Regions from separate parts of the Chitinophaga defluvii genome, predicted to be linked through region 4. Evidence: riboswitches for the same ligand, from Rfam matches in the RefSeq annotation. Region 4 holds a riboswitch; each other region holds the start of a gene.

Region 1 (5,581 bases), 2.8 Mb from region 4:
AAGTGAGGAGGTAAGAGCTCTGGCGGATGGAAATTTTATTATTCCCCAAATGGGAATTATCCGCTCACTGAATATTTCAGTGGCCTGTGCAGTAACCATTTATGAAGCGATGCGTCAGAAAACAGTAGCCGGACATTATGCACAGCGTAGTTTGCCGGAAGCACAGTTTAACACTTTACTGGAAGCATGGGGGTTTGAAGAAGAGGAATAGGACGATAATCATCATATGTAAACATAGAGGGCTGACTTGGAAAAGTCAGCCCTCTATTTATTTAAACTATTTCAGTTTCATATTAAGCACTGCAGGTAACACAGCCTTCTTCCATGGTGCAAACTGCACCTTCCGGAATATCTTCCAGTGATACAGGTTGAGCAGCTACCACAGGTTCCATTTGCTGGCCACCTTGTTTCTCTACTGTAAACTGTACCGCTTGGGTCGCAGCTTGTGTACGCAGGTAGTACATGCCTGTTTTGAGGCCTTTTTTCCAGGCGTAAAAGTGCATGGAAGTTAGTTTCGCAGCAGTAGGGGTATCTACAAACAGGTTCAGTGATTGAGATTGACAGATATATGCACCTCTGTCCGCCGCCATGTCGATCAGATTACGCTGTTTTATTTCCCATACTGTTTTATACAGTTCTTTTATGTTGGTAGGAATTTCCTGGATATTTTGGATAGAACCATTAGCGGTAATGATTTTATTCTTCATATCATTATCCCAGAGTCCCAGTTCCACCAGATCTTTCAGGAGGTGTTTATTTACTACTACAAACTCCCCACTTAATACCCTGCGGGTATAGATATTGGAGGTATAAGGTTCGAAGCACTCGTTGTTCCCTAAGATCTGAGAAGTAGACGCTGTAGGCATTGGTGCTAACAGCAGGGAATTACGTACCCCATGTTGTTGTATTTCAGCTTTCAGTGCCTCCCAGTTCCAACGGGCAGTGGGTTCTACACCCCACATATCGAACTGGAGGATACCTTTGGATACCGGAGAGCCGGGATATGTTTGGTAAGCCCCATCTTTTGCAGCCAGGTCCTTAGAAGCGGTAAGGCCAGCAAAGTAAATAGTTTCGAAAATTTCCTTATTTAATTGTTTGGCAGCATCGCTTTCAAATGGATAACGCATCAGGATGAAGGCATCTGCCAGGCCCTGTACACCAAGTCCAATAGGACGGTGGCGTAGGTTAGAGCGTTCTGCTTCATCTACCGGATAATAGTTATTATCAATGATCTTATTCAGATTGATAGTAGCCTGGTAGGTTACATCAAATAATTTCTGATGATCAAACTGACCATCGATCACAAAGCGGGGAAGTGCAAGTGAAGCCAGGTTACAAACGGCTACTTCATTTGCATCTGTATATTCAATGATTTCTGTGCAGAGGTTGGAGCTTTTGATGGTGCCCAGGTTCTGCTGGTTAGATTTACGATTGGCCGCATCTTTATACAGCAGGTAAGGAGTACCTGTTTCAATCTGTGCATCCAGAATAGCAAACCAGAGATCCTGTGCTTTTACTTTTTTACGCGCACGGCCTTCCTGTTCGTACTGCGTATATAATGCTTCAAAGGCTTCACCCCAGCATTCATGTAATCCTGGTGCTTCGTGTGGGCAGAACAGGGACCATTCACCATTTTCTTCTACACGTTTCATAAACAGATCAGGCATCCACAATGCATAGAAGAGGTCACGTGCACGCATTTCTTCCTTACCGTGATTTTTGCGGAGATCCAGGAATTCAAATACATCTGCATGCCATGGTTCCAGGTAAATTGCAAAAGCACCTTTACGTTTACCACCACCCTGATCTACATAACGGGCGGTATCGTTAAATACGCGCAGCATGGGGATGATGCCATTTGAGGTACCATTGGTACCACTGATATAAGATCCTGTAGCGCGGATATTATGAATGCTAAGACCAATACCACCGGCGCTCTGGGAGATTTTAGCGGTTTGTTTAAGGGTATCATAAATACCTTCTATGCTATCACCTTGCATGGTGAGCAGGAAGCAGGAAGACATCTGTGGCTTAGGTGTACCTGCGTTAAAGAGGGTAGGCGTGGCATGTGTAAACCAGCGCTCACTCATCAGGTTATATGTTTTAATAGCTGCTTCAATATCATCTTTATGGATACCAACAGATACCCGCATGAACATATGCTGCGGACGTTCTGCCACTTTCCCATCCAGTTTCAGCAGGTAAGAACGTTCCAGCGTTTTGAAACCGAAGTAGTCAAAAGCAAAGTCACGGTCATAAATGATGTTGGAGTCCAGAATGTCTGCATTCTTTTTAATGATCTCCCATACATCATCCGCCAGCAAAGCAGCTGGTTTGTTGGTTTTGGGATCCACATATTCATATAGTTTCTTCATCGTTTTGGAAAACGACTTGATGGTATTTTTATGGAGATTGCTTACGGCAATGCGGGAAGCCAGCAAGGCGTAGTCAGGATGTTTTGTGGTAAGGGAAGCTGCTGTTTCTGCAGCCAGGTTATCCAGTTCTGTAGTACTTACACCGTCATACAACCCCTGGATCACTTTTTTAGCAACGTCAATGGCATCTACATATTCCGGATTAAATCCGTAGCACAGTTTTTCAATGCGTGCAGTGATTTTATCAAATTTAACGGCTTCTTTTCTGCCGTCTCTTTTTATGACAAACATGGGTATTGAATTTAATGGGTAAAAGAAATAGCGATTAGCTTTTGGCTGTTAGCTATTAGCCAAACACTGATGGCCAATAGCTAACGGCTTATTTAAAAGTCTTCTTCTAAACTAAAGGTTTGTGATTCTTTGCTGCCGCCGCCCATTACACCGGACTTCTGGTAGTCACCTACGCGTTTTTCAAAGAAATTGGTTTTACCCTGTAATGAAATCATTTCCATGAAATCAAATGGGTTGGGGGTATTAAACATTTTAGCACATCCGAGTTCGCCCAGCCATCTGTCTGCTACGAATTCAATGTATTGAGACATAAGACGGCTATTCATACCGATAAGGTCTACCGGTAGTGCGTTCACGATAAAATCCTTTTCAATTTCTACTGCATCCCTGATCAGTTCACGTACTTCATCTTCCGGCAGTTTTTGTTCCAGCATACTATAGAGCTGACATGCAAATTCGCAATGCAATCCTTCATCCCGGCTGATCAGTTCATTAGAGAAAGTAAGGCCTGGCATTAATCCTCTTTTCTTTAACCAGAAGAGGGAGCAGAAGCTGCCGCTGAAGAAAATCCCCTCTACTGCCGCAAAAGCTACCAGACGTTGTGCAAAGTTGCCGTTTTCGATCCAGCGTAATGCCCATTCTGCTTTTCTTTTAACAGCAGGTACTGTTTCAATGGCATGAAAAAGTCTGTCTTTTTCAGCAGGATCTTTCACATAAGTATCGATCAGCAGTGCGTAAGTTTCAGAGTGAATATTTTCCATCATGATCTGGAAACCATAAAAGCAGCGAGCTTCCGGTAATTGCACTTCTCTCATGAAGTTGACAGCCAGGTTTTCATTTACGATACCATCGCTGGCAGCAAAGAATGCCAGTACATGTGAAATAAAATGACGTTCACCATCATTCAGCCCGGCCCAATCCTTCAGATCTCCACTCAGGTCAATCTCTTCTGCCGTCCAGAAACTGGCTTCATGCTTTTTATACATGTCCCATATTTTGGGATAGTTAATGGGCAATATCACAAACCGATCTTTGTTCTCCCGGAGTAAAACTTCGTTTTCGTAGTTCATACGTTAAAATATTTTATGGTTAACTGCAGAGAGAAGGTGGCCCGACGGAAGATAACTATCCTACTGTGAGGTGGGGATGTCACTTTCGTCAATACCTTAACTCGCGAAGGTTTTGACAAATTTTGGCTGTTTTGGCAGGTCTCCTGGCTGTCCCTGTATCCGGATGCCTTCCCATTTACCTATTGATAAACAGTGGCTTTGTATCCGGTACCATAAACCGTTTGCGCACGGAATCGGGATCACAGTAGCGCGTCTGCTCGTGATTTCCACACGATTCCCTATTAATCCCGGTATCAACCGGGAACCAAAGCAGCAAAATGTAAGAACTATCGCAAATGTAAGCACGATTAACAGGGAGGGGAGATAAAGTTCTTAACAGGTGTGGAAAAAGAATCTCACAAAAAGGTGAACTATTTCGCAAGTATGCACAGCATTAGGTTTGCCGCGAAACACATGCCTTGTTCCGGGGGAAACGCACATTTGTGCATCCATTTTTCAATTGCCTGATTGATGAAAATATTTAATGCGAATGGGGCATATATTTTATTTATTTGACATGGGAAAAGTGGATTAATAGTCTGAAAACTGTACATTTATTTTTATGCAGGCACCAGTTATCACATTGCAAAAAGTTAGAAAGTTTTATGGCTCCTTCGAAGTGCTGGCAATTGACCAACTAGTGCTGAAAGGAGGGATTTATTGGCTGCAGGGACAAAATGGAGCTGGCAAAACTACCTGCATGAAAATGCTGGCCGGCCTGATTCCTTTTGAAGGGGAAATTATACTGCAAGGACAAGTCAGCAGTAAAAGACAACCGGTGCGTTATCGTCAGCTGGTTAACTATGCAGAGGCAGAACCAGTATATCCCGGATTTCTGACAGGAAAGGATCTTATCCGATTATATAACACGACCAAGAGAGGAGATACCACAATGACAGGGAGGATGGCCACTTTGCTGGGCATTGATGCATTTGTGGAGAACCCGGTAAGCAGCTATTCCAGCGGAATGCTTAAAAAATTATCATTATTACTGGCTTTTATTGGTACACCAGCAGTTATATTGCTGGATGAGCCACTTATTACTATTGATACTGCCACTTTACCCGTGTTATATACCCTGATACAGGAGTGTTATGATGATGGTGTTACTTTCTGTATTACCTCACACCAGCCAATACCACCAGGTGTATTGCCGGTAACCGCAACGCTTGCCGTGGAGCATAAAAACATTGTTTACAGATAAGATGGGCATAGCATTAGGCATTCTGACCAAAGTATTCACACACCGGTTCTATACCAGGAACACCGTTTTTTTTCTTTTATTATTTTATCTGCTCTTCGGTACTGTAGAAAGTAGTCAGCTTTTATCCTATCACCTTTCGCTGATGAAAGGGTTTTTGTTCAATACCAGCTTTTTATTGCTGGTATTAGGGTTATGGTTTTTATATAATGCAAAATGCGTGAATTATGTGGTGAAAACCCTCAGCACAAGAGGATATGAATTTCTATATAGTACATTGGGCGGCTGCAATACCGGCAGGAGGAGAAGCCTGTTGGTATGTATTCATATCTCCATATATTTTCCGGTATTGCTGTATTCACTGATAGCGATAATTGTTGCTCTACGTTATCAGCTATATATACCTGTTGTGAGTATATGCTTTTTTAACCTGCTGATGTGTGTCATTGCTGTATGGACATATGAAAGGAAGTTGCGTAATACGGATATTACTGCATTTTCAGGTTGTTTTAATCAGTGGTTGAATAAGCACTTCAGAAAACCTCCTGCACTTTATTATTTATATGAATTATTGACGGGCCATGCGCGTATGTTGCTGAGTACTA
Region 2 (5,581 bases), on a different contig from region 4:
TAGTTAGTATTGGAATGATTGTTTGATTATTCTTCTCCAAGAACAAATGCAAAGTGTGCCGGAATATCACCGGTAGTAACAGACCATTTCTGTTTCCCATCTTTAGTGAAGCTGTATAATGTACCAGGCGCTGTAAAGCCCTTGGCATCCGTCAGGAATATTTCTCTTGTGATGGGGTTTACGGCTATGCCATAGGGCATTTTGATCTTATCGGTGGTGCCATCAGTAATATAGTTTTTACCGATCACTGTTTCCTGTTTTACATCTACCATATTATAGGAGATGGTCCACTTGAAGGTGTTGTAATTAAATTCAGACCCGTATATATATGCGGTGTCGCCTACGATGCAAAGGTTGCTGGCTGCAATGTCGAATTGTTTTTTTACCAGGTCTGTTTTAGTGTCTATTAAAAACAACCTGGAGGGTACTTCCTGGTAATCGCCGCGGGAGGTAACATATATATCGCCGTATTGATCTGCTTTTAGCCGGTGGAGGTTAATGGCAACATCGATCTTTTTAATTTCCTTAAAAGTATTCAGGTCTATGACAGAAACGGTACTATCATAATTAGGAACACGATAACCGCCTGAATTGGCGACATACAACTTTCCGTTGATAATTGCCATTTCTTCCGGCTGGTACCCCACTTCTACTTTGCGGGTTATCTGCAGGGTGGCGGTATCTACTTCCACAACAATGCCGATAGGTGCTTTGGTATCAATTTTTACAGGACCGGCGTAAGCGGAGATATATGCTTTGCCTTTATGAAATGTTACATACCGGCAATTAAGTACGGAAATCTCTCCCAGATGTTTGGCGGTGGCAACATCCAATACATCTACTTTGTTGGATACATTGATCACTGCAAATAGTTTGTTGCCGTATATCTGAATATCATTGCCTACGTCTCCCATTTCCTTTACTACGTTGGGATTGGCTTCGGCGTAGATATTCTTTTTATAATTGCCGGTGAGATAATCATAATAATCCAGGGTAGCCTTATTACTTCCCATGTTACCTTCATTCAGCAGGTAAAAACCTTTTACCACTGTTTTATGTACGGGAGTGTCTACGGGAGTTACCACCGGAGGAATGACCGGCTCTTCCTGCCGGCATGCAGTAAGCAGCATATTACCTGATAAACAGATAAGGAGGAGGTACTTAATGGATGTTGTTCTTGTCATCATATTTTAGGTATTTCAGTATTTATGTTTAAATATTAACTGCCAGGGTAAACTTGTAATTCCTGCCTGGCATTGGATAGCTTAAAACCACGTCATAATATTGGTTGAACACATTATTGACCTGTGCAGTAATCTTACATCCCACCTGCTTAAACTGTAGTGATCTGGCCACAGAGATATCACTGGTATACCAAGGTTGCAGGTGGTTCTCGGGTATATTGGCTTTGCCGTTGTAGCGTTCTCCATTGTACAACAGGCTGTAGTTGAGATCCCAGTTTTTATAGCTGGTATTCGCTGCCAGGGATCCACTATGCCAGGGAATGTATACGATCTGATGACGATAGTAGAAATCTTCCGGATCTGTAAAGTCCTGGGCTTTCTGATAGGTATAGGAGAGCCGGGTATTGAGCCGTACCTTATTTTGCCATTGCCAGGCTGCCTGGGCCTTTACATCTATTCCCCTGATCTGCACAAATCCCAGATTCATCATAGTCCACCGGAATTGGCTGGCTGCCGGCATGGCTACAATCTTTTCCGTTATTTCATTATAATAAACATCTGTTTCCAGATTGATGTGCTGCAGGGCTTTATGCTCAAATACCCTGGTATAGGTAGCGCCTAAGTTATATTGTGTAGCAAATTCCGGCTGGAGATTAGAGTTGCCGAGGTCTGTGTAATAGAGATCGTTAAAAGTGGGCATCCGGAAGATCCGCTTATAGAATGCCCTTATATTAAAGGCAGGCGACAGGAATGGCTGCCAGGAAATAAATACCGCAGGGGTAAATTCCTGCCGGGGAGGGGCTACATATTTCACCTTCACGGTTTCATTCACAATAGTAGCCAGAACACTGGCCTGGGCTTTGAAGCGGGAAAAATGTATGGCAGAGGCCGCAGCAACTAAAGTGGTATACCGTACCGGATATTGAAATTCAGGAAGGTCGGCATCCAGTTTATTCCATTGGAAGTCGCCGGAAAGGCTGATATCCCAGAATGAGGTGAGTGCATATTGATTAGCTGCGGAGAAGTAAAATTCTTTTTGACGGTAATGATTGTCGACCTGTAATGCTGCGGTATCGGGAGCTACATAGCGGGTATAGTCGTCTGCATACTTGGCATTTAACAACAAGCTGTATTTTTTACTGACATCCTTACGGAAAGAGGATTGTATAAAGAGGTTTTCATCCCATTGTCTGTCTATATGGCCAAAAACACCTTTAACCACAAACCCGGGTAGGCCACGTTCTGCATTATAGTAGTAAACCTTAGTACTCCATTCGCCCTTGTCTATTATTCCGTTTAGTCCTCCTTCCAGTCTGAAGGCATTTACATCTCCGTTTTTTCTGATAGCGGTGGTATCGTATCCATTTTTCTTTTTGTACCTGAACTTATACCGGCCATGTGCCTGCGTCCATTCCGCACTAATGGTGCTGTTAATACGCCTGTTTACTTTTTGCTGCCATAACAGAGAGGGGTTGATCAACCCAAAGGAGCCTGTTTTAAAGGTGGCCCGCAGGTGCGTATGTTCCCCTTCGGTAAACCGGGGTTTAAGAGAAGTTAAATAGATGGATCCTGCAGAGCCATAGTCTTTGGCAGGCTGGAAGATGGTGCTTTTCTGGCCGTTATACAGGGCTATCTGTTCCATATTATCCAGGGAAAATTTCCCCAGGTCAATCTGTCCGTTTTGCGCATTGCCCAATTGTATGCCGTCATAAAAAACACCCAGATGGTTGGTGCCCATACTGCGCACATCTACTGTTTTTAAGCCACCTATACCGCCATAGTCCTTTATCTGAACGCCTGAGAAAAACCGCACAGCATCTGCTACGGAATGGCTGTTCAGCCTTTCCAGCTCTTTCCCTTCGAGTGTTTGTGCCGGTATTATTTCCTGAGCTGGACGCAGCCCCTTTACGGCAATTTCTTTCAGCTGTTTAATGGTGAGGCTATCCTTTTCCTGCGCGCAAACAGGCAGCACAAAACATACAAGTAAGCAAGCAAAGCCATATAGCTTTGCTACCCTTGAACGCATGCATTCATTGGTACACATATAAAACCTGTTTGATGTTACATCAAAATGGCTTTCGTAATTCGGGAAAATAATCGGAAAAAATGCTCAGGCAGCCTTAGCCGGCAGATCATTTAATTTCCAAGCTTCATTCCACGAAAGCTTAAAAACGATATTGCACGGCAGGTCTTCTGACTTATCTCTGTTTCTGGCGACCTTCCCATTGAAATCAACAGTGGTCATCTGGTATTGCCATAACATTAGCGAGACTTACAGCAGCGGGACTGTCCGGGATTTGCACCCGAGTTCCCTTTTAATCATTGAAGTCCGGAGCGGACAGCAATGAACCAATGCGGGGCAAAGGTAGGATTATTTAACTTAATTAGACAAGTTGATCATAATGGCTTGATAATTTAAGGAGGGAGCAGCCCGGCCTAACCGCTATGGTAAGTCCGGTTATCCCTGATGGTTAATTTATTATCTTTGCCCGATGGGTACACAAACTTTTTCGGAAGAGAACTATTTGAAAGCCATTTATCATCTGTGTGGCAAAGAAGAAGGGAAAGCCAGTGCTACTGGCATTGCAGAAGTGCTGGGGAATAACCCTGCATCTGTGATTGATATGCTTAAAAAGCTCACAGAAAAAAAGCTTATTCAGTACGATAAGAAAAAAGGCGCCCGCCTTTCCGAAAAAGGACAAAAAGCCGCCTTGCTGGTGATCCGTAAGCACCGCTTATGGGAAGTATTCCTGCAGGAAAAATTAGGCTATACCTGGGACGAAGTGCATGACATTGCAGAGCAACTGGAACATATTCATCATGAAGACCTGGCCGATCGCCTGGATAAATTCCTGGACTATCCTAAATACGATCCGCATGGCGACCCTATTCCCAAATCAGACGGACAAATACCTGCTGCTTCCAAAACAACCCTGATAGAAATAGAAGCTGGTAAAACCTGCCAGGTAGTAGGGGTAAGAGATACTTCCACCGCATTTTTGCAATACCTGCAACAGTTAAAAGTAGCCATTGGCACCAACATCACATTGATGGAGAAGATCGCATTTGATAATTCTGTGATCATAAAAATTGGAAAGGGGACTGCTACTACGGTATCCCAGAAGTTTGCAGAAAGTGTGCTGGTAATTTAAATACAATCCAATTATACCTGGCCGGCAAATAATAAGCAGAAACATGGCATTTGAAATAGATCAGCAAACATTACAGGACCTGGAACTGTTCAGAGAAGATAAGGGGATGCGCTCCATTTTCTCCCTGTTTAATAAAACCAGTACTCCAGGTGGAAAAGATAAGCTGAATGAAATGCTGGCCTCCCCTTCGGCAGATATTACGTTCCTGTACCAACGCAGCGAGCTGCTTAAATTCTTTATAGAACATCCGGTGCCCCAGGAAGTAGATCCTTACCGGGTGGAACTGGCAGAACATTATATGCGGCTAACTGCCGACCCGTTGCGGGACAATATTATTGATGCTACCTACCAGGGACTGAAATACAAATGGAAGCCTACCAACGAATATTATCTAATAAAAACGGGTATAGAACAAATTACTTTTCTCCTCCATTATTTATCAGGTTTGATCAAAGGTTGGGGGGCATATTCCCTGCCAGAACAGCTGAGGCAATTAATAGCACCAGTACAAGCGTTGCTGCAGCAAAAGAAGATACAAGCAGCTGTCAATAGAAATGGCCCGTTTAATTTTTATAGTATTGCCACGTATGACCATCTATTCCGGGAGCTGCACAGAAATGAACTGACAGGTATGTTACAGTTAGTGTATACACTGGATGCCGGAGCAGCAATTGCACTTACCGCCTGTAAATACCAACTAACATTTCCGGTATACACTACTGCTGCCACGCCTATGGTAGTGTTGCACGGTGTGTTTCATCCGCTGGTGAATCAGGCTGTGCCTAATGATATTACGCTGGCGGATCATGATAATCTATGTTTTCTGACAGGCCCCAATATGGCAGGGAAATCTACTTTTTTAAAATCGGTAGGGTTGTCGGTATATCTGGCGCATACTGGTTTTCCGGTGCCTGCCCGGTATATGGAAACCACCGTTTTCAGTGGAATCATCACTACCATTAATTTAGCAGATAATATTTCGAAAGGATACAGCCACTATTATAGTGAAGTAAAAAGGGTAAAGGATACGGCCCTTAAAATCCAGCAACGGAAGCATGTTTTTGTCATCTTTGATGAGTTGTTTCGTGGCACCAATGTAAAAGATGCTTATGATGCTTCCCTGCAAATTATTTCTTTACTGACGCAAATTAAAAGTGCCATGTTTTTCATCTCTACGCATATCATAGAGATTGCGGACCAGTTGAAAAAGCATCCCAATATCCTGTTCCGCTATTTTGAATCGGA
Region 3 (5,581 bases), on a different contig from region 4:
GCACTGTTTCCGGGCTGCCAGACAGGTCATATCCATAGCAGGTTTGGTCTTTTAATACCGGATTCTTGGCCCCCGCGGTGCTATGCGGTGTAAATTGATACAGATTTTTTGGGAATCCGGGATGTCCTATTACCTGGAAGGGTTTATCTGTACCCCTGCCCAGACTTAATGCTGTGCCTTCAAACAGGCAGATGGAAGGATACAGGTAGATGGATGCCATGTTAGGAAGGTTAGGAGAGGGCTTTATCGGTAAATGATACACGGTTTGATGCGTATAATTTTTACAGGGGATCACTTTCAGCTGGCAGGTAACCCCCTTACTGAGCCATTTTTCGCCATTTAAAAGGCCGGCATATTCTCCTACTGTCATGCCATGAACCAGTGGAATGGGTTGCATCCCTACAAATGATTTGAATGCCGGTTCCAATACAGGACCATCCACATAGTGTCCGTTGGGATTGGGACGATCCAGTACGATCAGCAGTTTATTGTTTTCCGCAGCAGACTCCATGAGTTCCTGCAGGGAGGAAATATATGTATAGAAACGAGCACCTACATCCTGTATATCAAAGATCAGGACATCCACATCCTGCAGATCGGCAGCGGTGGCTTTACGATGCTGGCCATAAAGCGATACAATGGGGATACCTGTTTGGGGGTCGGTACTGTTGCCTACTTTTTCACCGGCATCTGCATCTCCACGAAACCCATGTTCGGGGCTGAATATTTTCCGGATTGTGATATTGAGTTTTACCAGGGAGTCTACCAGGTGGGTATTCCCGATAGTAGCCGTCTGATTTACCAGTAAGGCCACCCCTTTTCCTTTTAGCAGGGGCAGGTAAGCGCTGGTTTGTTCAGCACCGGTAACGGGTGCTGCACTGCCGGTGGATTGCGCTATAACAAAACAAGGCAGTAATAGGGCGAAGCATAAAGTAAGGATCCTGTTCATAACATTCATACTTGATAGCTGTAAAATTACGGTTTGATAGTTTAATACCTGCAAATAGCACAGGAATAGAAAAAAGTGTCCAAAAACATACCCTTTTGCTTCTTTTGCTTACCTTGCAACTATATTCTAGTTATCACTTTATAATTTATTTTTATGCAATCTGTTAAAAACGGGGATACCGTGAAAGTGCATTATCATGGCCGTTTAACCAATGGTACTACTTTTGATTCTTCTGAGGGCAGACCTCCACTGGAGTTTCAGGTAGGTGCTGGTATGGTTATCAAAGGTTTTGATAATGGTGTGGTAGATATGAAAGTTGGTGAGAAGAAAACTTTGAATATTCCTGTTGATCAGGCATATGGTCCCAAAAATGAGGAATTGATCATGGATTTCCCTAAAGGAAACATTCCTGCTGACCTGAACCCTGAAGTGGGTATGGAATTGCAGATGAGCAATCCTGAAGGACAGGTATTCCCGGTGAAAGTTGCTGCTATTGGTAGTGAATTTATTACCCTGGATGCTAACCATCCTTTGGCTGGCGAAGCGCTGGTTTTTGATATCGAACTGGTAGAAATAGCTTAGTCTATAACATAAGATTGTCCACCATTTAAATAGTCCATAGAAGAATGCCGATGACGGTACTTCTATGGACTATGGACTTTCTAAAAGTGACTCTTTCCCCATCCTGATGCAGGTGCTGTATACCCGCACTGCAGCTATCTTTCTTAATTACCTGGTAATACGATGCTGGTAGGCCTTTTCTGGTCATCAATAGCCACAAAGGTGAAAGTGCCTTCTATTGCTTTTTCGCGATGATTGGCGTACATCTGTTCTACAAAAACAGTGACTTGTACTTTCAGGCTGGTTTTTCCCACATGTACGATTTCACCTACCAGTTCGATAATAGTACCATGCGGAATAGGTTTCTTGAAATCGATCCGGTCGGATGATACGGTTACCATCCGCATCCGGCTGAAGCGGGTAGCAGTAATAAATGCTACTTCATCCATGGCATGCATGGCAGTACCGCCAAACAAGGTATCATAATGATTTACTGTATTGGGAAATACGGCTTTGAAAATGCGGGTTACCGCAAATGCTTTCTGTTCTTCTAATGTCATAACAAGCTGGTTATCGTTTACCGAATAAAGAAAATAAGCGGTTGATCCGCTGGCGGAACCGGTGTTGTTTATAGTCCGCTTTCATTGCCCTCAGGCAATTTGCACAAAGGCAGCTGCTGTAGTTTTCGTTTATATGTTGCCGTTCTTCTTCAGTAAGCGTTACGGCCTGGCATTGGCAGCGCAGGATGCTGCCTACGCGGCATTCGAAGCATTTATTGCAACGGGGACAGGATACGGTTTCGTGACAAGCCATACTTGCAATGTACGAATTATCACCTATCCTCCGTTGCACAAATACTATCTGTTATGCACAATTTTATTGTGCAGCTGTTAATATCTCTCTGCTGTTCCTGGCAGCAGTTACCATATTGCGCAATGCCAGTGCAGTTTCTTCCCACTTCCTGGTTTTCAGGCCGCAGTCCGGGTTTACCCAGATGTTTCTTGCAGGGAGTAGCTGTACTGCTTTCTCCAGCAGTGCCTCCATTTCTGCGGCGGTGGGCACGCGAGGAGAATGGATATCATACACACCTGGTCCTATTTCATTCGGGTAACTGAATTTCGCGAATGCTTCCAGCAGCTCCATTTGGGAACGGGATGTTTCAATGGTGATCACATCGGCATCCATGGCTGCAATGCTGGTAATAATATCATTAAATTCTGCATAGCACATGTGCGTGTGTATCTGGGTGGCATCCTGTACCCCTGCTACCGCTACTTTGAACGCCTGCACTGCCCATTGCAGATACTGCTCCCAATCAGCCTTGCGCAAGGGAAGCCCTTCCCGGATAGCAGGCTCATCTACCTGTATTATCTGTATCCCTGCTTTTTCCAGATCAACGACTTCATCCCGGATGGCTAATGCAATTTGCAAAGTGGTAGTAGCACGGGGCTGATCATTACGTACAAAGGACCATTGGAGAATGGTGACCGGTCCGGTAAGCATACCTTTCATGGGTTTGTTGGTAAGCGACTGTGCATAGCTGCTCCATTGTACCGTCATAGGAGCAGGGCGTTGTATATCGCCAAAAATGATGGGTGGTTTCACACATCGGGATCCATAGCTCTGTACCCAGCCATTTTGGGTGAATACAAAACCATCCAGCTGTTCCCCAAAATATTCTACCATGTCATTCCGCTCAAATTCACCATGTACCAATACATCCAGCCTTATATCTTCCTGCCACTGCACGGCTTCCCGGATCGCTGCTTTTATCTGTGCATCATAGTCCGCAGGTGTGATACTACCTTTTTTCAGATCGGCTCTTAACTTGCGGATCTCCGCCGTTTGTGGAAAAGAGCCTATTGTAGTAGTAGGAAACAGCGGGAGCTGCAGTACGGCTTCCTGGATCTGCTGCCTTATAGGAAAAGGATGGAGTCGTTGTGCATCTGCTGCTGTAATATTTTTTACCCGCTCTTTTATTGCCTGTTTATGAATCAGGGGAGAAGTTTTCCGGTTTTGCATGGCCTGCCTGTTGGCATCCAGTAAACTGTTGTCTCCTGCCAGTATATTTTTTAGTGCGATTACCTCTGCTACTTTCTGTTTGGCAAATGCCATCCATTGTTTGATTGCCGGGGAAAGCACCTGCTCGTCTGTTTCCAGATCCAGGTCGTATGGCGTGTGGAGCAGAGAACAGGAAGTGCTGAGCATGATTCGTGCGGCGCCTAATGCCTGCACAGCTTTTTGTATCAGTGATAAACTATCGTCATAATTGTTTTTCCAGATATTCCGTCCGTCTACCACACCTAGCGATAATTGCATGTGTGAAGGAAGCTGTGGGAGGATACTGTCCAGTTGTTCCGGTGCCCGTACCAGATCAATGTGCAGGGCCTGCACAGGCAATTGCAGCGCCAATCCTGTATTGTCCTGTAGCCCGCCGAAATAGGTGGTCAGCAATATCTTTAAATCAGGAACTGCCGCATTTATTTTCGTGTAGGCATCTGCATATAGTTCTTTATCCGCGGCTACCAGATCTGTTACCAGGCAGGGCTCATCTATTTGTACCCAGGTAGCACCGGCTCTTTGCAGTTCAGCGAGCAATTGGATATAAACCGGCAGGAGTTGTTGCAGCAGGATACCGTTGTTCAGTGCAGGGTCTTTTATTTTACCCAGTATCAAAAAGCTCAGTGGCCCTATTAATACCGGTTTGGTGTGGATACCCAGTCTTTTAGCTTCTTCAAATTCAAGCACACATTTTTTAGAGAGTAAGGTAAATTGCTGCTGTGTATCAAATTCGGGTACCAGGTAATGATAGTTGGTATCAAACCATTTGGTCATTTCCATCGCGGTGATATCCAGTCCATTTTTCTGATAGCCTCTGCCCATGGCAAAATACAGTTCCAGGCAGGCTGGGTCGGCCAGCTTTTGTTGCAGTGGTCTGAAACGTGCGGGGATCACACCCATGGCCAGGCACATATCCAGCATCTGATCATAAAAAGAAAAATCGTTGGAGGGGATCAGGTCAATACCTGCCTGTTGGAGGTGTTCCCAGTTTTGCTGACGCAGCAGCCGGGCGGTAAGCTCCAGCTTTTCTAAAGAGATCTTGCCTGTCCAATAGCTTTCGCAGGCTTTCTTCAATTCTCTGTTGCTACCAATACGCGGGTAGCCTGGAATGTTCGTAAACATACTTGCATGTTTTTAAAGGATACTAAAAATGTAAAGTGCTTTACAGCGGGTATGTTTTCGCGAAGAAAGATGCAGAGATATGAAGGGGCATACTTCACCCGGAGGGAAGCAGCAGTGTATTCAATGCCCTGTAAGCGCTTTGTTTCGCGAAAGCATACAGCAATTTGTTTGTGGCAAGTTTCCTGGCTTGTAACAGTTATGGTCGTCCTTCTCATCCGGATAATGTATCCCGACAATGGACATTGTTCATTGACCATAACCTTTTCAAAGGTTACTTACAGTTGCGCGTCAGCCCGTGATTTACACACGGTTCCTTTTTAATTCCGGCATAACAGCCGGACACCGCAAACAGCAATTGTGTTATAAAGAACCGGAGCAAATATAAGTAAGTTTCTCCTCAACATTGCCGTAACAGCTGTAAGTTGTATGGAAACCATTATCAGGCGGATAAACCTGTTTTTTTGCCTGTTTCCAGCATAAAATACTATTTTATATGCTTGTTTTATTGCTTTTGTGCTGTGTAAAAGTAGATAAGTGGAACAGATATTGTCTGTGGAATGGAAAGTTTGGTATATTATCCTACAGCAGCATAGCTGTTTGGCATATTTTGCTGTTTGCATGCCTTGTGAAGCAGATAAACAGAAAATATTACGGCAGCTCTTTGTAGTATGGAGCGTTTTAAGAGGTAAGAGGTAGGGAAACGGGCGCTTTTAAAAATTCCTTACGTTTGCAATATGTTTAAGCAATATCAATTCAAGGTAGCGGAGCGCTTTATACGTTATGCGCAAATAGATACGGAGTCTGATCCGATGAGTGAAACATTTCCTTCCACTGCAAAGCAAAAAGACCTGGGTCGTTTGCTCGTAAAGGAATTGCAGGAAATAGGCA
Region 4 (5,581 bases):
TCTTTTAATACCGAAGCCTGGTATCCTCCTTCATAGTTAACAGAAGATTCCGGTTTCAATAATCTGTTACCAAACTCGGAATATAACTGATACAGGGAAGGTACCTTATAGGCAGAAGACAGATTGATAAAGAATTTATGCTGATCATTGATCAGGTAAGAAGGATTAAAGGAGATGGTTTGATTGTTACCATAAATGTTATGGTAGTTAAACCGGCCACCCAGCTCAAGATTAAATCCTCCCAGGTTGTGTAAGAGGAGGGAGGCGTAATGACTGAACTGGTTGCTGTGTGCACTGTCTTTACCTAAGCGGGTGGTTTCCATCGCAGCTCCGGGATAGGTGCCTATGTAACTGTAGTGCTGATCCGTGCTGGAAGTTCTGTAATCTGCACCTGCCAGCAATTGTATTTCACGCGTAACATCCCAGTTCACAAAAGTTTCGATCTGGTGGGTATTTGATACGTATTCTCCATCCACATATTTGGTAGGAAACGGACCTACAGGAATATAACTGGAATCTTTGGAGAGGTTACGTTGATTACGCTGATAGCTGTATACAATATTCCAGGATCCTTTTCCAAAATCCAGCTTGCTGCTGATGGCATTTTGTATGTACTTGTTATGTGCGTTGTAAGCCTTGTCATCAGTAAAAGCTCCTGCGTCCAGGTCTGTTTTGTAATCACTCAAATTGAGCATGTACTGCACCTTCCACCGGTCGGTAGCCTGGAAAGCCAGCTTGGCGAACACATTATTTTGCTTAAACCCGTCTTTATCAAAATCATTTTTGCCTAAAGAATCGTTTGCAGTAGAAAACCCGTCAGATTTTTGGTACTTGTATCCCAATATATAAGAGAACTTATTGATGGTGCCGTTCAGTGCAGCGCTACCCTGGTAGGTGTTGAATGTGCCATATGAACCATTGGCATAGATGCCTGCTTTCTTTTCACCTGGTTTTCTTGTAATGATATTAATCACACCGGCTACTGCATCGGAGCCATACAAAGTGGACTGGCTGCCTCTGAGTATTTCTATTCTATCGATCAGTTCCGGATTGATGAAATTAAGATCAAAGGAGTTGGCTATCTGGGAGGCGTCATTTACGGGGATACCATCTATCAATATGAGGGTATTACCAGTAACCCCACCACGGAGATATACTTCCTGGTTGTTACCTAATGGGCTTTCTGCACCATTGATCATTAATCCTGCCTGGTTGTTCAGAATAGCAGTTAATGATTTGCCACTGTTTTTTTCCAGGTAATCACGGGTAAGGACAGTGATCACTTTCCCCGTTTCTCCCTGTTTCTGGGCAAATTTGGATGCCGTGACGATCACTTCGTTTAAATGATTTGTTTGAGCAGTGTCTTGTGCGTTAGTGACAGTGTTGATGGTAAATAAGGCTGTAATAATAGCAGCGTAAGTGTAAAGATTCCGGCGCATAATACGGATAAGCGTTTTTTGATGAGTAAATGCGCGCTCCTGGGAGAAATAAATAAAGGAAAGAAAATAATGCCTGCAACAGCGTTAAATTCCTGGCTTTTCACCCGAAAGCACTGAATAAAATGGCAGGTGGCAGGTCTTCTGACTTACCCGCTTTCCTGGACCGCCTTCCCACACAGCATCAGCTGTGAAGTGACATAATTGGTCCGGAAAACCAGCTGTTCGGTAAAAACAGCGCGGGATTACAGCTACGGGGATAGTTCCGGAATTACACCGGATTCCCTTTTTAATGCGCCCGGTTTTACCCGGTAGCAACCAAATGCGCAGCAAACCTACGGCAATTTTGTGTAATGCACAAAGGGACTATGGGGGAGGGGCACTTAAAACCACTCTCTGCCACATCAGGTACCCCAAATAAAAAAGGTGCCTCAAAAGTAGAGACACCTTCCTGTTGTATTAATATGATGATCCTGTAACCGGGAAAGAATCAACCCGGCATACGGGAAATGTATTTATCCATTTCTTTGATCTGGCTAACGATTTGATCAGTGGTAGGCTTTTGTGCCTTAGCCCTGCGAAAATAATCTTTGGCAGATTTAAAGTCCCGGCGGCTCATCGCAATAGACGCTACGGTAAGCAATGCGGCGGCAGTATTTTCCTTATCAGGTAATCCCATGCGGATTGCCTTTTTCAGGTTCTGATCTGCCGTTTTCAGGTCGTTCTTCTGGTAAGCAATAGTACCCAGCTGAAAGTATTGCATCCCTTCATACTCTTTCATAGGGCTGCCGGATTTGATACTCTGCCGGATAGTGGCCTCAGCCTTGTCCAGATCTTTGTTGTACATCGCCATATTGCTCTGCATGAAAAAATAAACAGAACGGATAGGCTTGTATAATAATTTAGGAAATTTTACCTGGTTCATCAGCGCGGTAGCCTTTTCGATATCTCCGGCTTCTACTGCTTCCTGTACCAGGCGCATAGGTCCGAACATCAGGTGTGTAACCAGGCAGATCACGCCCAATACAAGCAAAATGGTAGCTTCCCACCAACCAATAGTAATACCCAGGGTAATACCCACCAGCAATAATAGGATACCAATTGGAAAACGGTATAGAATAAAAATGTTAAATGCTTTCATCCAAAAAAATATTAATCTGAGTTGTCGTTATCTTGCGCCACTGCCGCATGTGATGGGTTTATTGCAGGTTGTCACGCCTTACAATAACCCGGAGGTATAATGAATACCATGCTGGCGGGGAGCAAAGATAAATAAAAACTACCATTTAATGATGGCTTCCCGGTAGGCTGCGCTATAAAGCAGGTACGCGCTTACGCAAATTAGCTGCCGCAATGGCCAGCAGTATAATAAAAATGCCTGCTACCTGTATCAGGGAAACTGCTTCTTTCAGCATAATGGTGGCTGATAATACAGCTACCGGCAATTCTACCGCGCTGAGTATAGCCCCCAGGGCCAGTCCCGTTTTAGGCATTCCTTTGGAAAATAACAGGGGAGGCAATACCGTCCCGAAAATAGCCAGCGGAAGCCCCCAAAGCAATAATGGGGTGGAGGTGAGTTTTCCATTGAAAATAAAGGCAGGCGGAAAAATACAGCAGATCAGTACAAAAGCACCTGTTACCATCCAGGCACTTTTAACTACTGGCGATAAGGTGCCGGAGGCCTTACTGCTGGCTACTATAAAGATCGTATAACACAGCGCTGCGAGCAGGCCAAAAACCAGGCCCTGCCAATGAAGCGTGGCATTGTTGTGGTTAAGTATACCACTTGCCATCAGCGTACCGGTAAGAATTAATGCTACTGCTACCCATTGGATGGGGGAAGGCCGTTTCTTATAAATGATCAGTTCGGCCAGCATACTCATCCAGGTAAACTGCATCAGCAGGATGATAGCTACGCTGGCAGGAATATATTGTACACTCAGGTAATAGGTGATGCTGACCATCCCGGTAGAACTCCCCAGGATAAAGAAGGTACGGACATCGCGGTGCTTCAGGGAAGGGGTAGGAGCACGGGAGAAAAAATGCAGTAACCATAATATCACCATCCCGATACCGGCCTGCAGGGCACAAAGTTCGCCAAGTGTAAATCCTTGCTGATAGCCCAGCTTAACAATAGTGGATAAAATACCAAAACTACAGGCACCGGTCAACACCAACAAAATGCCTTTCCACATAAACAGTCAATTTATAATAATACCTCAGCAAAATGGCTGGGTACAACGGGGGAGCTGCAAAGATAGGACAATGATATTAGTAGCAGGCCGTTGCTGATAAAGACGTGTACAACAGCCTGCTACAGGAATATTATTTGCGGGCTTTATTGCCTTCTACATTGGGTAGGAAGCAGGCAAACAAACCAATTAACGGCAGATAAGCACATACCTGGTATACATAATTAATACTGGTCATATCAGCCAGCTTGCCCAGCAAAGCGGAGCCTATACCAGCCATACCAAATGCCAGACCAAAGAACAGGCCGGCAATCATACCTACCTTTCCGGGCATCAGCTCCTGGGCATACACCAGGATGGCAGAGAATGCGGAAGAGAGAATTACCCCAATGAACACACTTAATACTGCCGTCCAGAAAAGATTCACGTGCGGCAATAAAAGTGTAAAAGGAGCCACGCCAAGTATAGAAATCCAGATCACATATTTACGTCCTATACGGTCGCCTACCGGACCGCCGATAAAGGTGCCGGCAGCTACTGCAAAGAGGAAAATGAACAAATACATCTGCGCACTCTGTACGGATACATGGAACTTGTCTATCAGGTAAAAAGTATAATAACTGGTAAGACTGGCCATGTAAAAGTATTTGGAGAAAATCAGTACCAGCAATATACTGATAGCGATCGCTACCTTGATCGTACTTAGCTGGGGATGATTTTCCAAATGCTGTACACTTTTCTTAGGCTTGATACGATGCGTATTCTGTTTGTACCATTTACTGATATTGAGCATTACAGCAATAGCCAGCAATGCAGCAAGGGAAAACCAGATAATGTGAAACTGTCCCAACGGTACTATAATCAGCGCTGCCAGTAAGGGGCCAAGTGAACTACCGGCATTACCGCCTACCTGGAAAAGTGATTGTGCCATACCATGTTTACCGCCGGATGCCATATAAGCCAGCCGGGAAGCTTCCGGATGGAAAATAGCGGAACCTACGCCTACTAATGCTACAGATGCCAGCACCAGGGCAAAAGTGTGTGATACAGCCAGGCAGATCAGTCCCAGCAGGGTAAAACCCATACCAATAGACAGGGAATAGGCCTGTGGCTTTTTATCAGTGTAGAGGCCCACCAGTGGCTGTAGTATGGAAGCCGACATCTGGTAGGTGAGTGTAATCAGCCCCACCTGTGTAAAATTAAGGTGGAGAGAATCTTTGACCAGCGGATAAATGGCTGGTATGAGCGATTGGATCGTGTCGTTGACCAGGTGAGAAAAACTAAGCGCTATCAGCACAGAGAAGACCGTTTTTTCGGCCACGCGCTGCGCAATAGCACTTTGTTCTTGCTCCATCGTTGTTTCCATGTCTGTTGTTTTGTTGGTATACAGAGGTTGTTTAAATACTTTCAGTTAGTCCCTGTGGGTAATAATCTGGGTAGCCCAGTGCAGCGCCTTTTCGGGCTCCTGATCAATGATGCTCTGCAGCAGGGCTTTATGCAGGTCCTGTGTTTGGGCAAATGTATCCGTGGTAGAAAAGCGGGCTATAAAAGACTTTTTCAAATGGCAGGCTACCGTTTTATAGAGATCTACCATGATTTCATTTTTTGATGCCGCTGCAATACTGGTATGAAAGTCAATATCTGCCTGAATACATTCGTCGGGCTGATTGGCGATAGCCATCTCTTCCCGTTTCTGCAATAATGCCTGCATCTTGCTGATGTCACTTTCCGTACGGTGCAATGCTGCTTTTTCTGCAATTTTTACCTCCAACAGCTGTCTGATCTCATTCAGATCATTGAACTGCGCTCTTTGAAAACGCTGTGATAAAGGCTCGCTGATGCCTTCCTGTGATTCCACAAAAGTGCCTACACCCTGTTGTACCCTCACCAAACCAGCATTGGCGAGTATCCTCACCGCTTCCCGAATGGTAGAGCGTCCCACACCAAATTGTT

The links. A riboswitch is a leader RNA that binds a small molecule or an ion and turns the genes downstream of it on or off. The one in region 4 is predicted to bind cobalamin.
Region 1: linked by a shared signal. The riboswitch ahead of ABR189_RS26575 (ribonucleoside-diphosphate reductase small subunit) and the one ahead of ABR189_RS15205 (TonB-dependent receptor plug domain-containing protein) in region 4 are both predicted to bind cobalamin.
Region 2: linked by a shared signal. The riboswitch ahead of ABR189_RS07085 (TonB-dependent receptor) and the one ahead of ABR189_RS15205 (TonB-dependent receptor plug domain-containing protein) in region 4 are both predicted to bind cobalamin.
Region 3: linked by a shared signal. The riboswitch ahead of metE (5-methyltetrahydropteroyltriglutamate--homocysteine S-methyltransferase) and the one ahead of ABR189_RS15205 (TonB-dependent receptor plug domain-containing protein) in region 4 are both predicted to bind cobalamin.

Annotation. Positions count from the first base shown of each region.
Region 1 covers NZ_JBEXAC010000002.1:3,147,007-3,152,587, forward strand. The annotation lists gene ABR189_RS26565 (TrmH family RNA methyltransferase) at 1-211, shown strand, start outside; gene ABR189_RS26570 (ribonucleoside-diphosphate reductase subunit alpha) at 294-2,666, opposite strand; gene ABR189_RS26575 (ribonucleoside-diphosphate reductase small subunit) at 2,759-3,736, opposite strand; cobalamin riboswitch at 3,853-4,060, opposite strand; gene ABR189_RS26580 (ABC transporter ATP-binding protein) at 4,338-4,979, shown strand; gene ABR189_RS26585 (hypothetical protein) at 4,945-5,581, shown strand, end outside.
Region 2 covers NZ_JBEXAC010000001.1:1,878,502-1,884,082, forward strand. The annotation lists gene ABR189_RS07080 (YncE family protein) at 27-1,187, opposite strand; gene ABR189_RS07085 (TonB-dependent receptor) at 1,213-3,228, opposite strand; cobalamin riboswitch at 3,351-3,553, opposite strand; gene ABR189_RS07090 (metal-dependent transcriptional regulator) at 3,677-4,336, shown strand; gene ABR189_RS07095 (MutS-related protein) at 4,380-5,581, shown strand, end outside.
Region 3 covers NZ_JBEXAC010000001.1:138,119-143,699, forward strand. The annotation lists gene ABR189_RS00575 (exo-beta-N-acetylmuramidase NamZ family protein) at 1-949, opposite strand, end outside; gene ABR189_RS00580 (FKBP-type peptidyl-prolyl cis-trans isomerase) at 1,103-1,531, shown strand; gene ABR189_RS00585 (acyl-CoA thioesterase) at 1,675-2,070, opposite strand; gene ABR189_RS00590 (cysteine-rich CWC family protein) at 2,081-2,323, opposite strand; gene metE (5-methyltetrahydropteroyltriglutamate--homocysteine S-methyltransferase) at 2,387-4,693, opposite strand; cobalamin riboswitch at 4,849-5,055, opposite strand; gene pepT (peptidase T) at 5,428-5,581, shown strand, end outside.
Region 4 covers NZ_JBEXAC010000002.1:345,460-351,040, reverse strand. The annotation lists gene ABR189_RS15205 (TonB-dependent receptor plug domain-containing protein) at 1-1,439, opposite strand, end outside; cobalamin riboswitch at 1,554-1,774, opposite strand; gene ABR189_RS15200 (tetratricopeptide repeat protein) at 1,927-2,577, opposite strand; gene ABR189_RS15195 (EamA family transporter) at 2,750-3,631, opposite strand; gene ABR189_RS15190 (MFS transporter) at 3,762-4,994, opposite strand; gene ABR189_RS15185 (FadR/GntR family transcriptional regulator) at 5,040-5,581, opposite strand, start outside.